4 regions of the Brevibacillus humidisoli genome follow, and region 4 is predicted to be linked to each of the others. Evidence: riboswitches for the same ligand, from Rfam matches in the RefSeq annotation. Region 4 holds a riboswitch; each other region holds the start of a gene.
What was found. Region 4 has a riboswitch for S-adenosylmethionine ahead of LOK74_RS14810 (pyridoxal phosphate-dependent aminotransferase). Riboswitches for the same ligand answer to the same signal wherever they lie in the genome.

Region 1: another riboswitch for S-adenosylmethionine. It lies ahead of LOK74_RS15720 (BMP family lipoprotein); the one in region 4 lies ahead of LOK74_RS14810 (pyridoxal phosphate-dependent aminotransferase).
Region 2: another riboswitch for S-adenosylmethionine. It lies ahead of metK (methionine adenosyltransferase); the one in region 4 lies ahead of LOK74_RS14810 (pyridoxal phosphate-dependent aminotransferase).
Region 3: another riboswitch for S-adenosylmethionine. It lies ahead of LOK74_RS15280 (MetQ/NlpA family ABC transporter substrate-binding protein); the one in region 4 lies ahead of LOK74_RS14810 (pyridoxal phosphate-dependent aminotransferase).

Annotation. Positions count from the first base shown of each region.
Region 1 covers NZ_CP087263.1:3,194,303-3,200,084, reverse strand. The annotation lists gene LOK74_RS15735 (BglG family transcription antiterminator) at 1-1,006, opposite strand, end outside; gene LOK74_RS15730 (MaoC family dehydratase N-terminal domain-containing protein) at 1,498-1,971, shown strand; gene LOK74_RS15725 (MaoC/PaaZ C-terminal domain-containing protein) at 1,968-2,390, shown strand; SAM riboswitch class I at 2,612-2,723, shown strand; gene LOK74_RS15720 (BMP family lipoprotein) at 2,815-3,855, shown strand; gene LOK74_RS15715 (ABC transporter ATP-binding protein) at 3,920-5,428, shown strand; gene LOK74_RS15710 (ABC transporter permease) at 5,425-5,782, shown strand, end outside.
Region 2 covers NZ_CP087263.1:3,850,500-3,856,281, reverse strand. The annotation lists gene LOK74_RS18850 (hypothetical protein) at 1-708, shown strand, start outside; gene LOK74_RS18845 (S8 family peptidase) at 817-3,381, shown strand; gene LOK74_RS18840 (hypothetical protein) at 3,393-3,887, shown strand; SAM riboswitch class I at 3,938-4,037, shown strand; gene metK (methionine adenosyltransferase) at 4,169-5,374, shown strand; gene LOK74_RS18830 (polysaccharide deacetylase family protein) at 5,577-5,782, shown strand, end outside.
Region 3 covers NZ_CP087263.1:3,104,700-3,110,481, forward strand. The annotation lists gene LOK74_RS15265 (DUF1128 domain-containing protein) at 1-172, shown strand, start outside; gene LOK74_RS15270 (ECF transporter S component) at 603-1,187, opposite strand; gene LOK74_RS15275 (YbjQ family protein) at 1,345-1,662, shown strand; SAM riboswitch class I at 1,800-1,902, shown strand; gene LOK74_RS15280 (MetQ/NlpA family ABC transporter substrate-binding protein) at 2,074-2,898, shown strand; gene LOK74_RS15285 (methionine ABC transporter ATP-binding protein) at 2,935-3,972, shown strand; gene LOK74_RS15290 (methionine ABC transporter permease) at 3,969-4,634, shown strand; gene LOK74_RS15295 (FAD-binding oxidoreductase) at 4,665-5,782, shown strand, end outside.
Region 4 covers NZ_CP087263.1:2,995,387-3,001,168, forward strand. The annotation lists gene LOK74_RS14800 (family 1 encapsulin nanocompartment shell protein) at 1-516, shown strand, start outside; gene LOK74_RS14805 (hypothetical protein) at 669-1,139, opposite strand; gene LOK74_RS14810 (pyridoxal phosphate-dependent aminotransferase) at 1,500-2,681, opposite strand; SAM riboswitch class I at 2,758-2,868, opposite strand; gene LOK74_RS14815 (efflux RND transporter periplasmic adaptor subunit) at 2,959-4,194, opposite strand; gene LOK74_RS14820 (efflux RND transporter permease subunit) at 4,191-5,782, opposite strand, start outside.

The sequences.
Region 1 (5,782 bases), 200 kb from region 4:
AGCGGTAATAGGCTGGCTGCAGGTGAAGATACAAATTTTGTTCCAGTTCAACGCGGTGATCAAACACCACACAGGCTCGCATCTCAAACAGATCAACCATTTTCCGGATCGCCGCTTTTAGAAAAGGAATCTCATGCTGCTCCGTCGACTGATCCAGTTCATTCACCTTGGCGCTTAGCAGCAAGGTAGACAAATAGCATTTTTCGTCCTGATTCAGCTTGATTGGGATGATTCGCTCCAGCGTATCAACTACCTGATAATGCTTTGTCGTCACGATGTGCTTGATCTGTTTTTGTGGAAAAGAGACGGGATGGCCGCTCAAAAACCGCTGGAGGTAGAGAGAAAAGAGATAACTTAATAGCTTGGTCGAATCATCGGCAAACTGCAGATGCAAGTGGTACTCGCATTCCCCCAGCCATTGCAGGATCGCGTCGGGAGTAGGAATGTCTCCCCGGCCTGCAAGCAGTTCCTGGATCAACCGTTCTTGACCATCATGCAGCAGAGAATGTACGGATTGACTTAACAGATTGCGGATCGTCAATTCACTCCCGCTGATCCGATATCCATCCGTGTGCGAGTAGGAGAGTCGCAGCCCCTGCCGTTCTACTTCCTTTTTGATGTGCTTGATATCATGTAAAGTGGTATTGCGGCTGACACCAGTCTTCTCCATGCACTCGCGTGTGGTAATTCGTTCATCGGTCAGGAGCAGATAGAAAAGCAAATAGAGCTGCCTTTCACCTGGGCGCAAAGCAGATAGATCGAAGCTTTTTGTTCCCGTGATCCGAGCTATCGCTTGCTTCCTGCTGTCGTCGAAATAAAACCCTTTTGCATAGATGTACGGTACGGCTGGCAAACCAGATTGTTTGAGCCAATCGTTGATTTTCCCGATGTCGTAGTATAATGTTCTACGAGAAATCGAGAAATGTTCCATCAATTCCTTGACTGACACGTAGTGATGGGACTGCAGTAGATACTGCAAGATTTGCATTGCTCTTTTGTCTAACATGGTGGCCACCTTTAGCACAAAATCATGCACAATCTGCTGCTTGCACAGATGGTAGAACATCTGTTTATACTACTACTTTACTATATGGGGCATTTGTATTGTCAGACCGAATGTTACCAAGCAGACTTGTGCAAAAATTGTTCCCTGGATACTAATGGGAAACGGCAGTTGTAGAATGAATAGGTGTGAAAGAAGCCAGCGAAACGGGTTGAAAAAGAAGCAGGTTAGTCTCGCGACAAGTGCGGAACAAGCAGATATCCTGCTATACCTAGTTGTGAGATCATCTTGTTTTTTGCGAACTTAGGATCTCAGGTGAATATTGCGGCTGTGTGTACGTCTTCATATAAGCAGACCATATTGTCAGTTAAGGAGAAGATATCGTCTGCGAGTTTGAATTCCCGCATAAAAGAAGAGAAGAGGCAGTTGCCTGCTGTCTGGAGGATGAAGCCGGCCAATAGGCAGCAATCCAGGAAAAGCGAGGAGGGTCAGCGGTGACCAAAGATCTATCCAAATACGTCGGATACACATTTGAGCCGTATGCGTATCGCGTAGAAGCAGGAAAAATCCGCGAGTTTGCACTTGCGATCGGCGATGACAACCCGATTTACCATGACAGAGATGTTGCCCAGCAGTCAGGCTTTCGCGACATCCCTCTACCCCCTACATTTTCTACCGTGATCGAGATGTGGGCAGGACCCAGTTTCGAACATTTGATAGAAGTGTTAGAGCTGGACCCGCTTCGCGTGCTGCACGGAAAACAACGGTACGATTACGGCAGTGTGATCTGCGCGGGTGATGAGATCACCGCCTGCTCACGGATTGTCGCTGCCGAGTCGAAAAGCAGAATGAACCTGTTCACATTGGTGACAGAGTATGCCAATCAGCAGGGAGAACAAGTACTGAGAGCTGAGTCGGTGATCATCGAGATGCAGGAGAGAATGAGAGCGAAGGAGGGAAAAGGATGAAAGAACTGCCCATCCTACATAAGCAAGCGATTACCCACACCCAATTAGTCCGCTACGCCGGTGCCTCTGGTGATTTCAACCCGATTCATACGGTTGTACCCGTAGCCAAACAGGCTGGACTGCAAGATGTCATCGCCCATGGGATGCTGGTGATGGGGTTCGCGGGACAGGCGCTGACAGAGTGGTTCCCCCGTCAGTATTTGCGCAGTTTCCAAGTGCGGTTTTCGCGAATGACCTATCCAGGCGAGCAGTTGTCTGTGAGTGGTCAACTAGTGGAGTCGATGGTCCGCGATGGTGAGGAACGCTGGCTCGGCGAGCTGATCGTGACCAACCAGACGGGTGAAGCAAAGCTGAAAGGAACCTTTGAAGTATGGAAAGGTGAACCAGAAGGTTCGGAGAACTTACCATTAATTCCCTAGAAAATTGATTCACATTTTTACCGTTATTAGAAATAGAAGCCTTCTCCTCCTCGGGAAAAAGGTTGTCGACAGTCCCACCCAAATACGCGCAGACCGGGTGGGGCCTTTTTGTGGGACCGAAGACATACAGATATGTAAAATCAGGAAAAAAACACATTATATGAAAAGGGTTGATAAAATCATATTTTCATTTAAAATGAAAAAGAAGTTCATAGAAAGACCCCTTATTATGAGTGGTGGAGGGACTGGCCCGATGAAACCCGGCAACCCACTGGAAGGCAAACTTTCAGGAAGGTGCCAATTCCTGCAGGCATACGACCTGGCAGATAAGGGAGAGCGGTGCAGATGCGATCCTCTTCCCTGTCAGCAGGGGAGAGGTTTTTTCGTATTCTTTTACACTTACACAACAAGGAGAGAAGCAGTCATGAAGAGAGTATTTTTGCTGCTGTGTCTGTTTGCCTTGGCCTTGGCTGGCTGTGGCGGCGGCGGGCAGCCAGCGGACTCCAGCCAGTCGCAATCGGCAGAAGGAGATCGAGGCCAAGATCAGCCGAAGAAACGGATCGCCCTGGTGCTCCCGGAAAAAATCGGCGTCAATCCGTTCTTCCAGCAGATGGATGAAGGGGTTAAGAAAGCGGCTGAGGAGTTTGGACTGGAGGCAAAAACAATTGAGGCGACCGATCCCAACGCGTTCGAAGAAAACCTGCGGGTTGCGGTGGCTGAACAGTACGATTTGGTTATTACGGCTACCTTTCAGGCAGAAGATGCTTTGAAAAAAGTGGCGACAGAAAATCCGGACCGTCAGTTTGCGATCATCGACACGGTCATTGATCTGCCCAACGTGCGCAGCGTCTCATTCCGCGAGCACGAAGCGGCATACCTGATGGGGGCTGCCGCCGGACTGGCGACCAAGACAGGAAAAGTGGGAATGGTAGCAGCGATGGATATTCCACTGTTGAAAAAATATACGGTTGGCTTCGAGGAAGGTCTGAAAGCGACCAATCCGGATGCGGAGTTCCTGTTGAACTACGTAGGCAGCTTTGAAGATCCGGCAAAAGCGAAAGAATTGGCGCTGCTGCAGCATTCACAAGGTGCTGATTTTATTGCAGGGGCCGCTGCTGTAGGCGATCTGGGCGTGTTCGAAGCGGCCAAGGAGAAAGGGTTTTACACAGCCGGCCAAGACATAGACCGTACGGAAGTGGACCCGGAACATGTCGTCTTGTCACAACTAAAGGGTACCGATGTAGCGGCGTATGAGACGGTAAAAGATTTTGTCAACGGCACGTTTACACCAGGGGTGGTCGATTACGGATTGAAAGAGAAAGGCGTTGGTCTCACTTTCGTCACCCACGAAAGCAAGTCTCCGCTCCATCCGTTTATCGGCGAAGAGACGATCGCCAAAGTGAAAGAAATCAATGACGAGATCGTCTCTGGCAAGCGTGAGGTCCCCGACCCGCTGAAAAACTAGATCGGGCAAACCGGCTACCCACCGTAGTCGGTTTCCTCTTTTCTCGACAAAGGGGTGACACTGTGTGACTGTTTTACTGGAAATGGAGAACATCACCAAGCTGTATGGCACGTTTGCCGCCAATCAGCAGGTTAGCTTTTCCCTCAGACAAGGGGAGATCCACGCGATCGTGGGGGAGAATGGAGCGGGCAAAACAACGCTGATGCGCATGTTGTACGGCATGGAAAAGCCGACAGATGGCACCATCCGGATCAACGGAGAAGTGAAGCGGTTTGACAGCCCGGCAGACGCGATCAAAAGCGGGATCGGCATGGTTCACCAGCACTTCATGCTGTTTCCCACTTTCACGGTGGCAGAAAATATCGTGATCAGTCAGGAACCGGCAAAAGGGGTCTGGTTTGACCGGAAAAAGGCGGCCGCTCAGGTGAAGGAGCTCTCGGAAAAGTACCGGATGAGCGTCGATCCCCACAAGAAGGTCTGGGAGTGCACCCTGGGCATGCAGCAACGTGTGGAGATTCTCAAGGTCCTCTACCACGGTGCCGATATCGTGATTCTCGATGAGCCTACGGCCGTGTTGACGCCGCTGGAGGTAAAAGAGCTGCTGGTTACACTGAAACATCTCGCTCAGCAAGGAAAAAGCGTCATCCTGATCACGCACAAACTGCACGAGGTGATGGAAGTGGCCGATCGTATCACGGTGCTGCGGGGTGGACAGGTTACGGGGACGCTGAAAACAGCGGAGACAAACGTGGAGGAACTCTCCCGGTTGATGGTCGGCCGCGACATCGCTGAGATCCAGCGCAGCGAACGGCCGCGAGGTGATGTGCTGCTTGCGGTAAACGAACTGTTTATCCGCGGCAACTCGGGGAAACCGCTGTTGGACCGTGTCAGTTTTCGCGTCCATGCTGGTGAGATTGTCGGGATTGCCGGTGTGTCCGGCAACGGTCAGTCAGAACTGATACAGGTCATCACCGGTCTGCGCAAGGCAGACCAGGGAGACGTTTACCTGCTCGGACAACCGATCACCAACGCACCGGTGCGCAGCATTCGACAGCAGGGTATGGCCCACATCCCGGAAGATCGTTATCTGTTGGGAGCAGCCAAGGACGGCAGTATCGTCGAAAATGCGATCTTGCATCAGTACGTGCAGCCGCTCTACCGGCGCTTTGGCCTGCTCAGGCAGAAGCGGCTCCAGCAGTTGACCGAGCGCTGGGTGAAACAGTTTGCTGTCAAAACCAACTCACTGTATGAAAAAGCGCAGCATCTGTCAGGGGGGAACCTGCAGAAGCTGATCGCCGCCAGAGAGATCGGACAGGAGACGCCTTTTTTGCTAGCGGCTGAGCCGACCCGTGGCGTAGACATCGGGGCCATGGAGTTTATTCATGCCCAGCTGCTAAAAAAGCGGGAGCAGGGTGACGCGATCCTGCTCGTCTCATCGGAATTGTCAGAAGTGATGGCCTTGTCCGACCGCATCCTGGTGATGTACGAAGGCAGAGTTGTCGGGGAGTTGGACAGTCGGGAAGCGACGGAAGAAGCGATCAGCCTGTTGATGGCGGGAGGAGGAGCACGATGAGAACGAAAGAACTAGCTTTTGCCCTGCTCCATCCGCTGCTGGCCGTATGCGTCGGGCTGCTCGCCGGTGCCCTTGCGATCTGGGTGGTGGGTGCTTCGGTAATCGAGACGTATGCCGAACTGTGGAAAGGTGCGTTTGGCAGCTTTTACTTTTTTACCAATACGCTAACCAGAGCGACGCCGATCATCCTGATCGGATTGGGGGTGGCGCTTGCCTTTCGAGCCGGGTTTTTCAATCTCGGGGCAGAGGGCCAAATGGTGCTGGGAGCTGTGTCGGCTGCTTTAACGGCTCTCTACCTGCCAGGTCCTGGATGGGTGAAGCTGATCGCGGCCTTGTTGGCCGGGTTTCTCGCAG
Region 2 (5,782 bases), 860 kb from region 4:
TACATACCGGTCAATGCGCTTAGGGAAGAAAACAAACTCGCTTATGTATATGACCCTGAAACATATCAGGCTTATCTCTTTTTTGGTGGAACGGCTGCCAATCAGGGAACCAATCCTTCTGCAACAGATCAGTCACCCTCCCCGAGCGAAAGAGAGGTTGCGCTGGGCTTCATGTCCGGCATCCCGTATGAAGCGGACGACTACCACTCCGGCATGATGCGGCAGGACGTGATCAATATCGCCACGCTCGCCAAAGCACTTCTTGATACGTCAGGCGATTGGGAAAACGCCGTCTATTCCAAACTGAACTTCAATCGCAACCCGAATCTCTCCATGCTGAGGCAAAAGTTGGCCTATCGTACCGTTCCGTTTCAGGTTCTCGAAGACAGGATGGAAGCATTGGCCGAGGAGTTGGGTGATCAAATATCAGGCAGATACGAGCGGAAAATGGAAGACGTAATTGATGAGCTAGAAGAGGCTGTCGAGAAAAAAGAGAAGGCGCTCGAATCACTTGAAGATTGGCTGCAAAGTTCCGATGAGGATGATTTGGAAGATTACAGAGATTATGATGAAGAGGCCAAAGAGAGCATTTCCGACGCAATCGAGAAGCTAACCGGAGAGGATCTGGAGGATCCGACCGACCACCATTCCAACAACATCAAGGAAAAAGTGGAAGAATGGTCCCGGAAACAGCAGAAACTAGATTGACAACGTTTTTTGCGCGAGGCTGCAAACAGCTGTGCGCAAAAAGGCACCTCTTTTGCTTCCAACTTTTGATAAAGTTGTGACAAGAAAGGAAGAGGGGACGCGGTTTAGATGGAGAGGCACCTATCACTGAGGAAATGGCTGCTGGGGTGTATCGTATTTGTCCTGATGGTTACCGGTTGGCCCACTGCAAATCGGGTATGGGCCGAATCCCCCAACGATCCATACTATCGCAGCCAGCCTCACTTGAAGCAGATAAAAGCCGATAGGGCGTGGAGCCTTGTCAGAGGTAATACGGCAATTAAGATCGCCGTACTTGATTCTGGTGTGGACCGCAATCACCCGGATCTGAAAGACAATCTGCTGCCCGGCATCAATCTGCTCTCACCGTCGCGCCCGCCTGAAGACGATAACGGTCACGGAACAGCCGTTGCCGGGATCCTGGCGGCCAAAGGAAATAACGGAGCCGGTGGCAGCGGTGTCATGTGGGACGCCCGCATCATTCCGATCAAGGTATTGGATCACCGCGGAGAAGCGCTAGTTGAGAACCTGGCTCATGGAATTAATACAGCAGTGGACCTAGGTGCCAAAGTGATTCTGATGTCTGTCAGCAGTATACAGCATTCTGCACAGTTGGAGCAGGCGGTGAAGCGAGCCGAGGAGCGTGGGGTGGTGCTCGTTGCTGCCGCGGGAAACGAATCCAGTCGAGTCACCTATCCGGCCGGCTACCCGACAGTCATAGCCGTAGGAGCAGTCAATGAAAAAAACCAAGTGATTTATCAGTCCAATACCGGACCAGAACTGAACCTGGTTGCTCCTGGTTGGAGCATCTACACCACCCAGCGGGGCGGTGGCTACTGGTCATTTAAAGGCACATCTGCAGCTGCTCCTCAGGTTGCTGCAGCAGCGGCGATGATCTTGAGCCGTCACCCCCACCTGACACCATTGGAAGTGCGTCAGCTGCTTTATCACACGGCTACAGATCTGGGGAGCAAGGGATGGGACAGACAAACAGGCTACGGTTTGTTGAATGTGGATGCCGCAGTTCGCAGAGGGCTGCCGGCCGACATTAACGAGCCCAACAACAGCAGGCCAGCCGCAGCAGCATTTCCCATTGAGTCGCAGGTCCGCGGTTCGTTGGATCACGCCGATACCGTTGACTGGTACTACACCGATATACCTTATGACGGTAAGCTGTCCGCATCCGTCTGGGTATCATCCTATTCCGTCGCGCCGCTTGCCATTACCTTTTACAATGGAGATCAGACTACCTCCTACTATCCAAGTTCGGGGCACACCTTGCATGTTCCGGTTGAACAGGGGAGAGTGTATATAAAAGTAGAGCGGGGCGGAGGGGCCGGTTCCCTATCCTACTTGCTGACCAGCCGCTTTCAGATTGCAGCTGACCGTTATGAGAACAATGACCAACTGGATGCGGCGCGACCACTGCCGCCAGGGAATCGCGTCAGCATATTGGGCAATTTTCACCGTGCGGGAGATGTCGATTGGTTTTCGTATTACGTGCGTGGTCCGGGCAAGCTAGGTGTGACCGTTACATCGGATACATACCGGATTGATCCTGTCCTGTTCATCGCCAAAGAGAAGGAAAGAGGTGTTGAGATTGACAACAACAGCTCTGTTCCCAATATCGAGCAAGCCAACCTGGATGTCACCACAGGAAAATACTACGTCAGACTAACCGACTACTGGGGAAATCAAGTAAACGGCGAATACCAGTTGGAGGTCATATATACACCAGAGCGACAGGATGAGAATGAGCCAAACGATACCTACAACCGCGCCACCAACCTGGGGAACAGCATGCTGATGACCGGAACGCTGGCTACAGAGCATGATTATGACTGGTTCCAGTTTGTCATCTCCGAAGACACGTATGCGACCATTCGCGCCCCATACATCCCGGTGCGCTCAGGCGTCCATTTCTCGCTTTACAAGGCAGGACCGACACGCAACTATCTACTCGCTTCGGCTACCAATGTGGCAGAACTATCGAGAGCAGGCAGCTACATCTATGCATATAAATTAACTCCCGGGACCTATTATGTTCGACTGAACAGTATGGTACCCTTCCGGTATGACGCCTACCGACTCACCATTACTCGCGAGAGGCTGATTGATGGTTATCGGGATATCAGCAACCACTGGGCTCGCGCTGAGATTGCCCGACTGTCCAAGCGGGGCATCGTCCGTGGATTTGAGGATTCTACGTTCCGGCCCAATCAGACGGTGACGCGCGCAGAATTTGCCACAATGCTGATCCGTACCATGTCGGAGAAGGGGCTGTACACGGGGAATGTCAATGTGAGAAATCCTTTCCGGGATATTAACCGGGCACACTGGGCTCACGAAAATATTATCAAAGCGTACAGCCTCGGTATTTTGGCAGGATACCCTGATCGTACGATTCGCCCCAACCAGCCAGTTACCCGGTCAGAGATGGCGGTCATGGTAGCGCGCGCCAAGGGGTTGTACACCTACAAGCGCAGCCGAAGTTCGTACCGAGATGTTTCGGTCGATTACTGGGCGTCACCAGCAATCGAGTCGCTCACCAGCCTGGGATATGTGAGAGGGATTAGCTACCGGACGTTCCAACCACAGGCCAAAACTCGCCGCGTCGAGGTGGTCGTCCTGTTGACCAAAGCCTTTAACCTGTAGGAGGAGAAGAGATGAAGAAGAACATCAAGGGAATTGTCGCTCTTGCCGCAGTAGGCGTCTTGATTTTTGCCGGGCAAGCGTGGGCTGATTATGCCGGTTCGGCCGGTATTCCCGGCTCGGCGGATGATCCGGTCGTGACGAAAAGTTATGTCGATGAGAAGATTCAACAAGCGCTCGGCGGGGGACAAGCACCCTCGCAACAGCAGTCTGAGCCGCAAGGAAGCAGTCTGGTCGTAGAGGAACTGACGCCGGGAGAGACGTTGTACGGTTTTGAGGGCACGGAATTTATTGTCCGCACAGGCCAAGTAATCGCCGTGCCTGGTCAGAATGGAGATGGTTTGACCGATCTTACGGCTGGTGTCGATCTGCAGGGGGGCGATCCAGTCGGGTTAAATCATCTGCTGTTGATCCCTCGTTCCGATTCCCGTGGACTTCGCTTGGCACCTGATTACGATGGGACAGCCTACGTGATTGTTCGCGGAAAATACGAATCGCGCAGCCAGTAGTCCATTGACACAACTGGAAAAAACGGTTATTCTATTACCCGTAATGGATACTCTTATCCAGAGCAGGCGGAGGGACTGGCCCGATGAAGCCCGGCAACCGTCTCGTACGGTGCTAACCAGCAGAATGGTTGCCATTCTGGCCGATAAGAGGTTAGGGAACGCATACAAAGTACCTTTTCCTCAAAAAGATGGAAAAGGTTTATTTTTTGGACGTGAGAGAAACCCGATTCGGCTAGCCACACTATTCGTATAAAAGTTCAAAAGGAGGTTGGATTATGGCACTGCAAAAAGGTCGTCGTCTCTTTACATCAGAGTCTGTTACAGAAGGGCACCCTGATAAAATCTGCGACCAGATTTCTGACGCGGTCCTGGACGAGATTTTGTCGAAAGATCCCAATGCACGGGTGGCGTGCGAAACGTCGGTCACAACCGGGCTGGTGTTGGTAGCAGGAGAGATTACCACCAATACCTATGTCGACATCCAAAGGTTGGTTCGTGACACGATCCGGGAGATTGGATATGACCGTGCCAAGTTTGGTTTCGATGCCGATACGTGCGGCGTCATTACAGCGATTGGTGAGCAGTCGGCAGATATTGCGCTCGGCGTGGACAAGGCATTGGAAGCACGCGAAGGAAGTATGACAGATGAAGAGATTGAAGCGATTGGTGCCGGCGATCAAGGTCTGATGTTTGGCTTTGCCTGCAATGAGACACCTGAATTGATGCCGCTTCCGATCAGTATGGCCCACCAACTGGCCCGTCGACTCACTGAAGTGCGGAAGAACGGAACCCTTGCCTACCTGCGTCCTGACGGCAAAACACAAGTAACCGTAGAGTACGATGGTGACAAGCCGGTTCGCATCGATACGATTGTCATCTCCACCCAACATGCACCAGAGACCACCCTGGAACAAATCAAGGCTGATCTGATGGAGCACGTGATTAAGCCAGTGGTGCCAGCCGAATTCCTGGATGAGCAAACGAAGTACTTTATCAATCCGACCGGCCGCTTTGTCATCGGCGGGCCGCAGGGAGATGCTGGATTGACCGGCCGCAAGATCATTGTCGATACATACGGTGGCTATGCCCGACACGGCGGAGGTGCTTTCTCGGGGAAAGATCCGACCAAGGTGGATCGCTCCGGTGCGTATGCTGCCCGCTATGTAGCGAAAAACATTGTTGCTGCCGGCCTTGCTGAAAAATGTGAGGTACAGGTCGCTTATGCGATCGGGGTGGCACAGCCAGTTTCGATTGCGATCGATACGTTTGGCACAGGAACGGTGTCTGAATCGGACTTGGTTGCCCTGGTTCGAAAGCACTTTGACCTGCGTCCTGCCGGGATCATCAAGCAGTTGGACCTGCGCCGTCCGATCTACAAGCAGACTGCAGCATATGGGCACTTTGGCCGTAACGACCTACAGGTTCCTTGGGAACAAACAGACAAGGCGGAAGCGCTCAAACAGGATGCTGCCCAGTTGACAAAATAAGAGCGTAATCCATGTCACAAAAGCGCTTGGCTGATCAGCCGGGCGCTTTTTGTGGTTCGCCTTTCCTCTGTTGGATCTTAGTGTATAAAGGATTCTTATTACCTATGTCGAATGATTAGGAGGAATCAAATCGTACCCTACAGGCATTCCTCTGGCGGCTCCATCTTCAATGCGAACAGGCCAGTGAGAAGGAGGAAGCTTCGTGTTCAGACGATTCCCTTACTTGATCGTAATGACTGCGGTCATTACGTTGGTAATGGTAGGGTTATTTTTGTTAACAAATACGAAAATGGCGAAAGATGTTGACAATATGCAACATTTTCCCCCATCTCCCACGTCTAAAGATCATAGGCAGAACGATTCAACGATAGAAGCACCGCTTCCATCGACGGATGTGCCTACACCTAA
Region 3 (5,782 bases), 110 kb from region 4:
AGGAAAACTAAACATGGTCAATGCATCTGTGATGCGGCCGGAAGACTTTGACCTCTCCAGCTATGAAGATCTATTGTACCTGTACAATATGGTGCAGAAAAAACAATCGTTCAGCATTAATGAAATGACAGCGATCGTCGAAGAGCTGGGCAGCATGAGAAAGCAATCGTAAAAGGATTGTAAGCGCCGGACCGCTATGGTTCGGCGCTTTTCTCTCTTTCTTCATCCAAACATTTTGTCTTCTATAGAGAAAAAAATAAAAATCGTCCTGGCCGCGTAAGGAATCGCTCGTTTTTTTTCGTCTATCTCCCAGTAACGTCAAGGAGGGGCACATGGATAAATCAGGAAAAAGATCTGTTTGAATATCCTTGGTGAGATCAAAGTTGAACAAAAGAGATTCTATCGGCTAGAAGAAGGACAGGACACGCACCGTATCAAAAATTTGTGGCCAAAGGTGCAGCTATTTGGATCGGACTGTAGATAGAGAGATTTCCGTGCGGTACATGGAAGGAGTTTGTGATAAGAGATCCAGATGGATATGTGATCGGATTCGGGCCAGCTCAAAAGCGGAGATGCCTATATCTCCATCTCCTCCCCCCATCTCAATCACAATCCCCATCTTCACACGGTACGACGGAAGAGATTTGAATGCGTTTCCACACCACATATCCATACAGGAGCGGGATGCCCAATACGCTGCTGAGCAGTACATTGGATGTGGCTGGCGTAACCGCCCACCCGAAAATCGCCTCCTGAAACGGAGTCTCAGACACCATCACATCAAGCAGCGCCGCAAGCGTAAGTCCTGTATAGTTGCCGGCTGCTGCCAGCACAACAAACATCACCAGGTGCATGCCCAGCATCTGGCCCTGTCTAGGCTGATATCCGGGAACGACATACAGCAGCCCGGTAATAAAACCGATGATGCCGTTGGCGACACTCCAGTGCCACCAGATATCCTGAAGAAGCAGATCCACTCCCATATTCCCCAGAAAGCCGACGAAAAAACCGGTTACCGGCCCAAATATTGCAGCAGTAACGGCCAATATCGCGATAGCAGGTCGAAAGTGGGCAGTATCTCCTACTTCGATGCCTGCTGTTGCATAAGACAGAAAGGCATACAAGACGGATGCGGCTGTAATGACCAACCACCTGTATCGCCAATCGACACGTCGCTCGTTGAACACAAGATTCCCTCCTGTTCGGACTAGCTACCAGTATATTCCCAAAACCAGTACAGATCAAACTACTGCAAACCATTTTACCATTCTGAAACTTTTCCCTGTGGTTGTTCGTAGTCTCTATAGTAAACAATAAACCGAGTACGGATAAGGAGGAACACGAATGATCATAACGACTACCAGCACACTGCAAGGAAAAGAGATCGTGGAGTACTACGGCGTGGTTAGCGGAGAGGTAATCATGGGGGCCAATGTGGTACGTGATTTTCTCGCCGGTATCACAGATATTATCGGAGGACGCAGCGGAGCATACGAAAGCAAGCTGAATGAAGGGCGGGAACTGGCCCTTCAGGAGATGTCCGAGAAAGCCAGACGACTCGGGGCCAATGCCGTCATCGGAGTCGATCTCGATTTCGAAACACTGCGCGAAGGCATGATGATTGTCGTCGCTACGGGAACGGCGGTTCGAGTCAAGGAGTAATCGTCAACGAGCAGGCTCCCTCTTTTCCTAGAGGGAGTTCGTTCGTTGTAAATACCGGTAATGTTTGACAAGCTTTTTTTGTTACAGTATAATCCAACTAATCAGATAGGAATTCTGACCAACCATATAACGAAAATCTCTTATGAAGAGAGGTGGAGGGACTTGGCCCAATGAAACCTCGGCAACCTAATTGTTTAATTGTGGTGCCAAATCCAGCGGAACTGCTCCGGGAGATAAGAGAGGAATGGTAGACCTGAATTGAATCTGGCTTCCACCTCTTCCTTCGGAAGAGGTTTTTTCATGGAAAGGAGCGGATGACCCCCATCGATGTAATACTGTGGCACAAGAAAACGGAGTCCAGACTGATGCGCACATGTTCTGCACCATAGAAAAAAGGAGAGAAATCAAAATATGAAAAAGAGTTTATTAGCAGCTATCCTGCTCATAATGGCTACATTGGTTTCAGCATGCGGCGGCAAAGAAGAAGCGGCCCAAACAGGCGGACAATCCGCCGAGCAGCAAGTGATCAAAGTAGGTGTGACCGGGGGACCGCATGAAGAGATTCTGAACAAGGTGAAAGAGGTAGCGAAAGCGGAAGGTTTGGAAGTAGAGGTCGTCGTATTCAACGACTACGTCCTGCCGAACCAGGCTCTTGACAAAGGAAACATTGACCTCAACAGTTTTCAGACGATTCCGTTTCTCGAAAAATTTAACCAAGACCATAAAACCAACATCGTGGTAATCGGCAAAACTGTCACCTTCCCGATGGGGCTATACTCCACCAAGTATAAAAGCGTAGAGGAGATCCCTGAAGGGGGAATCGTCGGGATTCAAAATGATCCGACCAACCGTGCGCGAGCACTGCTGCTCTATCAGTCAGCCGGTCTGATCACATTAAAAGAGGGTGTCGGCGATCAGGCCACACCGCAAGATATCACCGATAATCCGAAAAACCTGGAGTTCAAGGAGCTGGAAGCACCGTTTCTCGCTCGCTCACTCAACAATCTTGATGCAGCCAGCATCAATACCAACTTCGCCATGGAAGCCGGGTACAATCCAACGAAAGATTCGATCTTTGCAGAAGGCGGAGACTCCCCCTATGTAAATGTTCTGGCTGTGAACGAATCAGAGAAGGAGAACCCTACCTACAAAAAACTGGTGGAAATCTACCGTTCCGAAGAAGTGAAGAAGTTTATCGAAGAACACTTTGCAGGAGCAGTGCTCCCCTCCTGGTAGGGAAACACATCTTTGAACAGCGAGGAGCCCCGATCCATGATACAGCTTACCGATATACACAAGACGTACAGAGTTGGAAACAAGCAGATAGATGCGTTGAAAGGCGTCAGCGTACAAATCAAAAAAGGAGAAATTTTCGGCGTAATCGGCTTTAGCGGAGCAGGCAAGAGCACCCTGCTCCGTACGATCAACTTGCTCGAAAAGCCTACCAGTGGAACAGTCGCCGTCAACGGCCGGGACATGCTGGCGCTAAAAGAGAAAGAGCTGCGCAATGCCCGCAAAAAAATAGGCATCATCTTTCAACATTTCAACTTGCTCTCTTCCTACAACGTGTTTGACAACGTCGCCGAGATTTTGCGGATGAACCGCGTGCGCAAAGACGTGATCGATAAAAAGGTGGCCGATCTGCTGCGTCTCGTAGGGCTGGAGGACAAAGCCAACGCATATCCGGCACAGCTTTCTGGCGGGCAGAAACAACGCGTCGGCATCGCCCGAGCTCTCGCTATGGACCCCGAGATCCTGTTGTGCGATGAGGCAACCTCTGCTCTCGACCCACAGACGACCGATTCGATTCTGGAGCTTCTGCTCGATATCAATCGAAGATTTAACTTGACGATTGTGCTGATCACCCATGAGATGCAGGTGATCAAAAAAATCTGCGATCGCGTAGCGATCATGGAAAACGGTGTGATCATCGAGCAAGGCAGTGTGATCGATGTTTTTAGCAGTCCGAAGCAACAGACCACACGCAACTTCATCCGGACGATCTTTGACGACGAAGTCCCGGCCGACATGATGGCCAAGATCAAGCATACCGGTCCCGCTGCCAAAGTGCTGCGAGTCGCCTTCCGCGGCGATGCGGCCTTGGACCCGGTGTTGGGAACGTTGACGGCTCGCTACCCGGTCACCACGAACCTGTTGTACGGCTCCATTACCTCCATCAAAGGTACAGCGCTGGGCATCCTGCTGCTGCATATATCCGGAGAGGAGAACGATGTGGAGGAAGCAATCGCTTACCTTCGCAAGTCCGTCTACAGTGTCGATCTAGTCCCGCAAGAGGAGGTGGCAGGATGATCGAACGTCTGCAGGAAATGCTGCCCTTGTTCGGGCAATCGCTACAGGAAACAGTGATCATGGTGGGGATTTCGCTGTTTATCGCTACCTTGATCGGCATCCCGCTGGGAGTGCTGCTGGTGATCACCCGGCCCGGCCATCTTGCGCCAAGCGCATTGATTTTCCATACCCTGAATACAATCATTAACGTGATTCGTTCGCTCCCGTTTATTATTTTAATGGTGGCGATCATTCCGTTTACAGAGTTGATCGTCGGCACGTCAATCGGTATCGAAGGGGCGATTGTCCCACTCATCGTCTATACCGCCCCATATATCTCCCGCTTGATGGAAACGGCACTGCTGGAGGTGGACCGCGGGGTGGTTGAGGCCTATCAGGCCATGGGTGCATCTCGCTCGCAGATCATCTTCCGCATCATGATTCGTGAAGCGAGACCTGGTATCGTCTTGTGTCTGACCATTGCCACCATCGGTTTGATCGGTGCAACCGCCATGGCGGGTGCGGTGGGTGCCGGCGGCTTGGGCGACCTTGCTTTGCGCTACGGGTATCAGCAGTGGGATATTGAGGTGATGATCGCCACGGTGATCATCCTGATCTGTCTCGTACAATTGATCCAATCATTGGGAAACTGGGCTGCCCGCAAGTTAAAAAAGAGCGCGTAATCCTGTTATCGCGCACGGGAGGCATACAACATGAGGCTAAATCAAGCCAGTCTGCTTCGCGACATCAGACGCTTGACCGCAGACGAACGGGCGACAGAGACCGAATCGATCCTGCTGCAGCACAGCAAGGACGAATCGCATCACAACCCTGTACTGCCTGATATCGTGGTCTTTCCCGTCTCAACAAAAGAGGTGTCCGCCATCCTCCAATACGCCACCGAACACCACATCCCTGTGGTTCCCTTTGGAGCAGGCTCCAGCCTGGAAGGGCACTGCGTCCCGCTCAAGGGCGGCATCTCGATCGACTTCCAATACATGAACGAGATTCTGGAGATTCGTCCCGAAGATTTTCTTGTCCGCGTACAGCCTGGAGTGACCCGCACTCAGCTAAACCAGGCGTTAAAGAAATACGGACTGTTTTTTCCCGTTGATCCAGGTGCTGCTGCAACCCTCGGCGGAATGGCAGCAACCAACGCCAGCGGAACGACTAGCGTCCGCTATGGGATCATGCGCGACCAGGTTCGTGACTTGGAAGTGGTCCTGGCCGACGGCAGCGTGATTCACACTGGTGGATTGGCCGCAAAATCCTCTTCCGGCTACCACTTAACCAGTCTGTTTGTCGGTTCGGAAGGGACGCTGGGGGTGTTTACCGAGATTACGCTGCGCGTGTACGGCATCCCGGAAGCGATCGTCGCAGGAAGAGCGGCGTTTCCAACAGTACAAGCGGCGGTAGACGGGGCGATTTCGCTGCTGTCTGCCGGCATCTCGGTTGCCCGGGTGGAACTAGTCGACAGTCATTCCATTCGACAAGTGAACAAACACAGTGAGACGAACTATCCTGAACAGCCTACCTTGTTTTTGGAGTTCCACGGCAGCGAGATGTCAATCAAGCACGATGTGACATTTGCGCGGGAGTTGCTTGAGGCAAACGGCTGCGAAGAGTTTTTGGTGGAATCCGATTCACAGCAGCGCGCCAAGCTGTGGGAAGCCCGCCACAATCTGGCCTACGCCTATAAACACGGCAATCCGGGCAAGGAGATGATGTTGACTGATGTCTGCCTACCTCTCTCCCAATTAAGTGAGGCGATTGTATACGCCAGAGAGATAATCGAGGCGACAGGCCTTGTCGGAGGCGTACTTGGCCATGT
Region 4 (5,782 bases):
GCAGCGGTCAACGCTGCAGCCGGCTCCGCCTTGATGGAGGATGATTTGATCCTCAACGGTTCTGATCCGTTTGAGCTGCCGGGTCTCATGAACGTCAAAGGACGGCTGACGCACATCAAAAGCGATTGGATGGAATCGGGCAACGCCTTTGCCGATATCGTGGAAGCCCGCAACAAATTGTTGAAGATGGGCCACAGCGGCCCCTATGCCTTGGTCGTATCGCCAGAGCTGTACTCGCTGCTGCACAGAGTCCACAAAGGGACCAATGTACTGGAGATCGAGCACGTGCGCAGCCTGGTCACAGACGGGGTATACCAATCACCCGTCATTAAGGGTAAGGCAGGCGTACTGGTTGCCACCGGCCGTCACAATCTCGATCTGGCCATCGCTGAAGATTTTGACACGGCCTTCCTCGGCGACGAGCAGATGAACCACCTGTTCCGTGTATACGAGTGCGTGGTTCTGCGAATTAAGCGCCCCAGTGCGATTTGTACGTTGGAGGAAGCAGAGGGCTAATCACGGCAGGCTAATGACGTCGTGTTAATCACGGCAGTTAGTTTTGAACTTAGCTCAGTGGGAATATCCTAACCGGTTATGGAATGAAAACAAGCGGCACGCCTTTCACGGCTTGCCGCTTGTTTATGTACCACTTTTTATGAAAAGAAGCGCTAAGCGATCCGTACGACCTTTGTTTGCTCCCCGGATGGGAGGAATGGCAGATCAACGTGCTCTCTTGCCTGCTCCAGTCCCACATCCTGAACCAGTATCTGCACCTCTTCCTGAAACGGAGGCGTACAACTACCCTCGTTCAACTCACACAGACGCTTAAGATGACGCAGGCGCTCTGCCAGCTTTTGTTCCCGCATCCACTCGTTTTGCAGCTCGCATACATTCACGTGCCTGGCATCGGCGATCATGCCAATCTCGTTGACGTGTACGATCAAGCGCTGCCCCTCTTCGGTGACAAAGCCGATCGAACAAAACTGGGAAGCTGCCATTTCCAAACGCGTAATCACCGCATTCCGGTACTCCTCTCCGGAACGAAGGCGAAGCATGCCAGCCTCTACCGCACCGCCCACTTTTCGCTCATTGGCAATCACCGTATACATATCTGTGTAACCGTCGATCTGGTACCGCATAACGCCCTCCTGTGTACAGCGAAGATCAGTTCACATGATCAAGCGAAATGATACTCATTATCATTATCTGCAACCATCGTATAATGAAAATCATTATCTGTCAATATCAAGCTCACAGCAAGGAGTGTTGTTTCTGCATGAGTTTATCGTTAGTTTATCCAGACATACTCTTTTCTAACAAACCTCTTTTGGCTCTCGTTTACCCTATGCAGTTGCCCAGCAAAAGGTGAAAAATCGTCAAGACTCGACCCAATTTTCCGAATTTACTGTTTTCACGTGAAACAAAAAGTCAACCAAGTACCTGATTGACCTGATCATATGAAAATGCCCAGCAAGCCACAAGCGCTGCTGGACACCCTCCTATCGTCCTGCTGAAAACAGTTCCAATCTGGCGATTCGCTGGACAGCCTCGACCAATCGCTGCTCCGATGTCAACAATGCTACCCGAACGTAGTTTTCACCATGCTCACCGAATCCAATGCCCGGTGCTACCACAACGTGTGCCTTTTCCAGCAGCAGATCAGCAAACGCGGCTGACCCCATCTTGTCCGGCACCGGCAGCCAGGCAAAGAAAGAACCTTGCGAAGGCGACGCCTGCCAGCCGATCTGTCGCAAGCTGTCAAACAACGCATTGCGACGACTTTCATAGGTTTCGACCAGTTGGCGTACGCACTCCTGTGTATCGGTCATCGCCCGTACTGCCGCCATCTGTACAGCACCAAACAAACTGACAAAATAGTGATCCTGGAGCAGGTTCATCATGCGAACCAACTCCCGGTTGCCAACCATTGCACCGACACGCCATCCTGCCATGTTGTAAGTTTTGGACAGTGTGTAGAACTCCACCCCTACCTCTTTGGCGCCAGGGGTCTGCAGAAAGCTAACCGGCTTCTTGCCGTCGTAACTGATCGCACCATAGGCGAAATCGTGACATACGACGATCTCATGGCGCCGTGCAAAGCGGACTGTTTCCTCGAAAAACTGGATAGGGGCAGTAACCGCAGTTGGATTGTTCGGGTAGTTGAGGAACATCAATCTTGCCCTCTCCAGATCTGCCGGCGTCAGCTCACCGTAGCCGGGGAGAAACTGGTTCTCTTCCCGCAGCGGCATCATCACCATGCGCCCGCCGGATATTGCCACGCCCGACCAGTAGTCTGGATATCCCGGATCGGGCACCAATGCCACATCACCGGGGTCAAGCAACACCTGACAAATCTCGACAAGCCCGGTTTTGCTCCCAAACAAGATGGCGACCTCTTCTTCCGGATCGAGATCCACATCGAATTCCTGCTTGTACCAGTGGGCAACTGCTTCTTTCAGTTCCCGTCTGCCCTGGAACGGCGGATACTTGTGATGCATGGGATCGGCAGCCTGTCTCTGCAATTCTTCCACAATATGCGGGGGAGTCGGCAAGTCAGGATTCCCCTGCCCGAGGTTGATAATGTCATGCCCTTCCGCTATTACCTTGTTTACTTTGGCCACAAGAGTAGAAAAGAATTGCGTGGGTAGTTGATTCATGATGGAAGCGGGTCTGATGCGCATCGTCTGTCCTTCCTTTCAAGCCAAAGAATAAACCCCTTCTTCCATACAGAAGAAGGGGTATGCATCTGCCAGCACAGCCTTATCTGTCAGGAAGTACTCCTGCTGGATTTGGCACAGCATCTCGCTTGTGGGCGAGACCCGCTGCCGGGCTTCATAGGGCCAGTCCCTCCGCCTCTCTCGATAAGTGATCGACTTGTCAGATCGTTCTGTTTTCGATCTTTTTCTATACTAGCGGGGGGTTGCAGCAATGTCAATCCCCCCGTTTACAGCTGTTTGCTTACTTGTCGGTCTGCTGGATCTTGACCTTGGCGCCATCCTTCAGCATCGTCTGACCTTTTACGACTACTTGATCACCTTTATTCAAGCCGCTCAGGATCTCGATCTTGTCGCTTGACTCGGCCCCAGTGGTTACTTCCACCTGCTTGGCCTGATCACCTTCTACAATGTACGCATAACGCTTGCCATCCTGATCGAACACAGCCGTTCTCGATACAACCAGTGTCTTGGCATTCTCGGTGCCATCGCTCAGCTGCACATTTGCGACCATGTCAGACTTTAATTCACCTGTTGGATTGGGGATCGAGATTTCTACCGGGTATCCCTTGACCTGTTGATCCATCACCGGGCTGATCGCCGTTACACTAGCTTCCAGTTCTTTATCCAAAGCCGGCAGGTGAACCGTCACCTTGGAGCCAACCTGAAGCGTTGTAATCTCCTGTTCGGAAACGTTCACCTTGACCAGCAGCGGATCAGTGGTAACTAGCACGACTACCGGCATCTGTGGCGAGGCCATCTCTCCTACCGACCCTGAAACAGATGAGACTACGCCAGAGATAGGAGCCGTAACCGTTGAGTTGGCCAGTTGTTCCCTAGCGTTCTCCAGAGAGACTCGAGCCTGGTCAACCGAGGCTTGGGATACACCGATTCCCACTTGCTTCTGCGCTGCGTCGTAGGTAGCTTTTGCATTGTCATAGGCCGTTTGCGCATTGGTTACAGCCGATTTCGCCTGCTCATATTGCTGCTGAGAGATGGCACCCTGGCTGAATAACTGATTCATCCGTTGTTCATTCAGCTTCGCGTCTTTCAGCGCCTGCTCTGCCTGGGTCAGGCTGTTTTTAGCCTGCTCCACCCCTTGAGCGGAACTTGTATCGCTCTGCTTGAAGTTGGCCAATGCCAGCTTGTAAGCCGCTTCTGCCTGCTGCACGCTGTTCATCAGGTCCTGTTGATCCAGCTTGAACAGCACATCTCCCTGGCTCACTTTTTGTCCCAGTTCAACATTGAGTGTTTGAATCTTGCCGCTTACCTTAGGAGCGACCTGTACCGTCTTGCCTGGGGCAAGCGTGCCTGTCAAACCTGCTGCTACGCCAACCGATCCTTCGGTCAAACTCTCCACCTGTACCGGGATAGGCGCTTCTTCCTTCTGTTCCTCCACCGCAGTCGGTTGGGCACTACAGCCGGCTAACACCAATGTCAGCATCACAAAACTCGTCAGGTATTGTTTTACACGTCTCATATGTTTCCTCCTTCCAGACTCGGTCCGGCTTCTTCGGCGGCTGTTTTCAGGCCCCGGCGCTTGCGAAAGCGGAACCCACGAATCTTGCGTCCCCAATCGTCAAACAAGGTGTAGACGACCGGGATCAAGAACAGTGTGATCAATGTGGAAAAGCTGAGACCGAAAATGACGACGATCGCCATAGGAGCCATCGACTCATTCCCCGAACCGCCGCCAAACGCGAGCGGCATGATGGCAAGTACTGTCGTCAATGTTGTCATCAAGATTGGACGCAGACGCAGCGGCCCTGCTTGGAGAATGGCCTCGTTTCTCTCTTCTCCCCGTTTTCGAAGCGTGTTCACGTAGTCAATCAACACGATCGCGTTGTTCACGACAATCCCGATCAATAGAATATACCCGATCAAAGCTGGCACACTTAGCGGGTTTCCGGTCAACAACAGCCCGACCACGACGCCAATCAAGGTTGGCGGAATGGAGAACATGATGATGAACGGACTGAACAGGGATTCAAACTGGCTGGCCATCACCATGTAGACCAGAGCGATTGACAAGATGATCGCCAGTCCAAGGCTGCTAAAGGATTCAGCCATCTCTTGAGCATCCCCGCCCATTTCTACGATGTAGCCATCAGGCAAAGAAAGCTGATCCAGTTTCGCCCTGATTTCCATCGTGATCGAATTCAGATCCCGTCCGACAGTATCTCCGGTAATACTTACTTCCCGAGCCTGATCGGTACGGCTGATCATCTGCGGTACAGCCTCTTCCGTAATCGTGGCAACAGAGGAGAGAGGGACCTGCGCTCCGCTCGCCGTGGTGATACGCAGTTGATTGAGGAAGCTGATATCTTCCTGGAACGTCTCTGGCATCTTGACAACCACGTCAATCTCATCTTCACCTGTGCGATAGCGGGTGACCGTCTGTCCCTGGAATACCGTTCGCACGTTGGAGAGGATCTGCGACGTGCTCAAACCATAATGACTAGCTTGGTCTGCATCGATTTCAACCTGGTATTCCACCTGGGTTTCTTCCAATGAGGATGATACGTTGCGCATCCCAGGCACACTTTTTATCTCTTCCATCACGACGCTGCTGATATCCTTCAGGACGTCCAGATCATCACCACGCAAACTGATGCTCACCGGTGAGCCAGATGACGTACCCGATTGATCCACTTCTGATACGGTGATCTCAGCACCCGCTATGTTGGACAGCTGTTGCCGCAGATCTTCCACTACGTCAACCGTCTCTCGCGTACGGGCCTCTTTGTCGACAAGCGTCAGCTCCAACTGTGCCTGGTTGCTCATCGCATTGGCAACGATCGCAGGACCACCGCTGCTGCCCATCGAGATGTACAACTGCTCAAGCTCCGGCACTTCTTTAACAATCGCTTCTGCTTGCTGCACCACTTTTTCCGTCTCGGAGAGCACCGTACCGTTTGGCGTTTTGATCGAAACCGATATCTTGCCCTGGTCCATCCCCGGAATAAACTCGGCTCCTACCATCGGAGTCAATGCAATGGCTCCGATAAACAATACGATCGTCCCACCGATGACCGTTTTCCGGTGGGAAAGCGACCAGCGAAGCATCC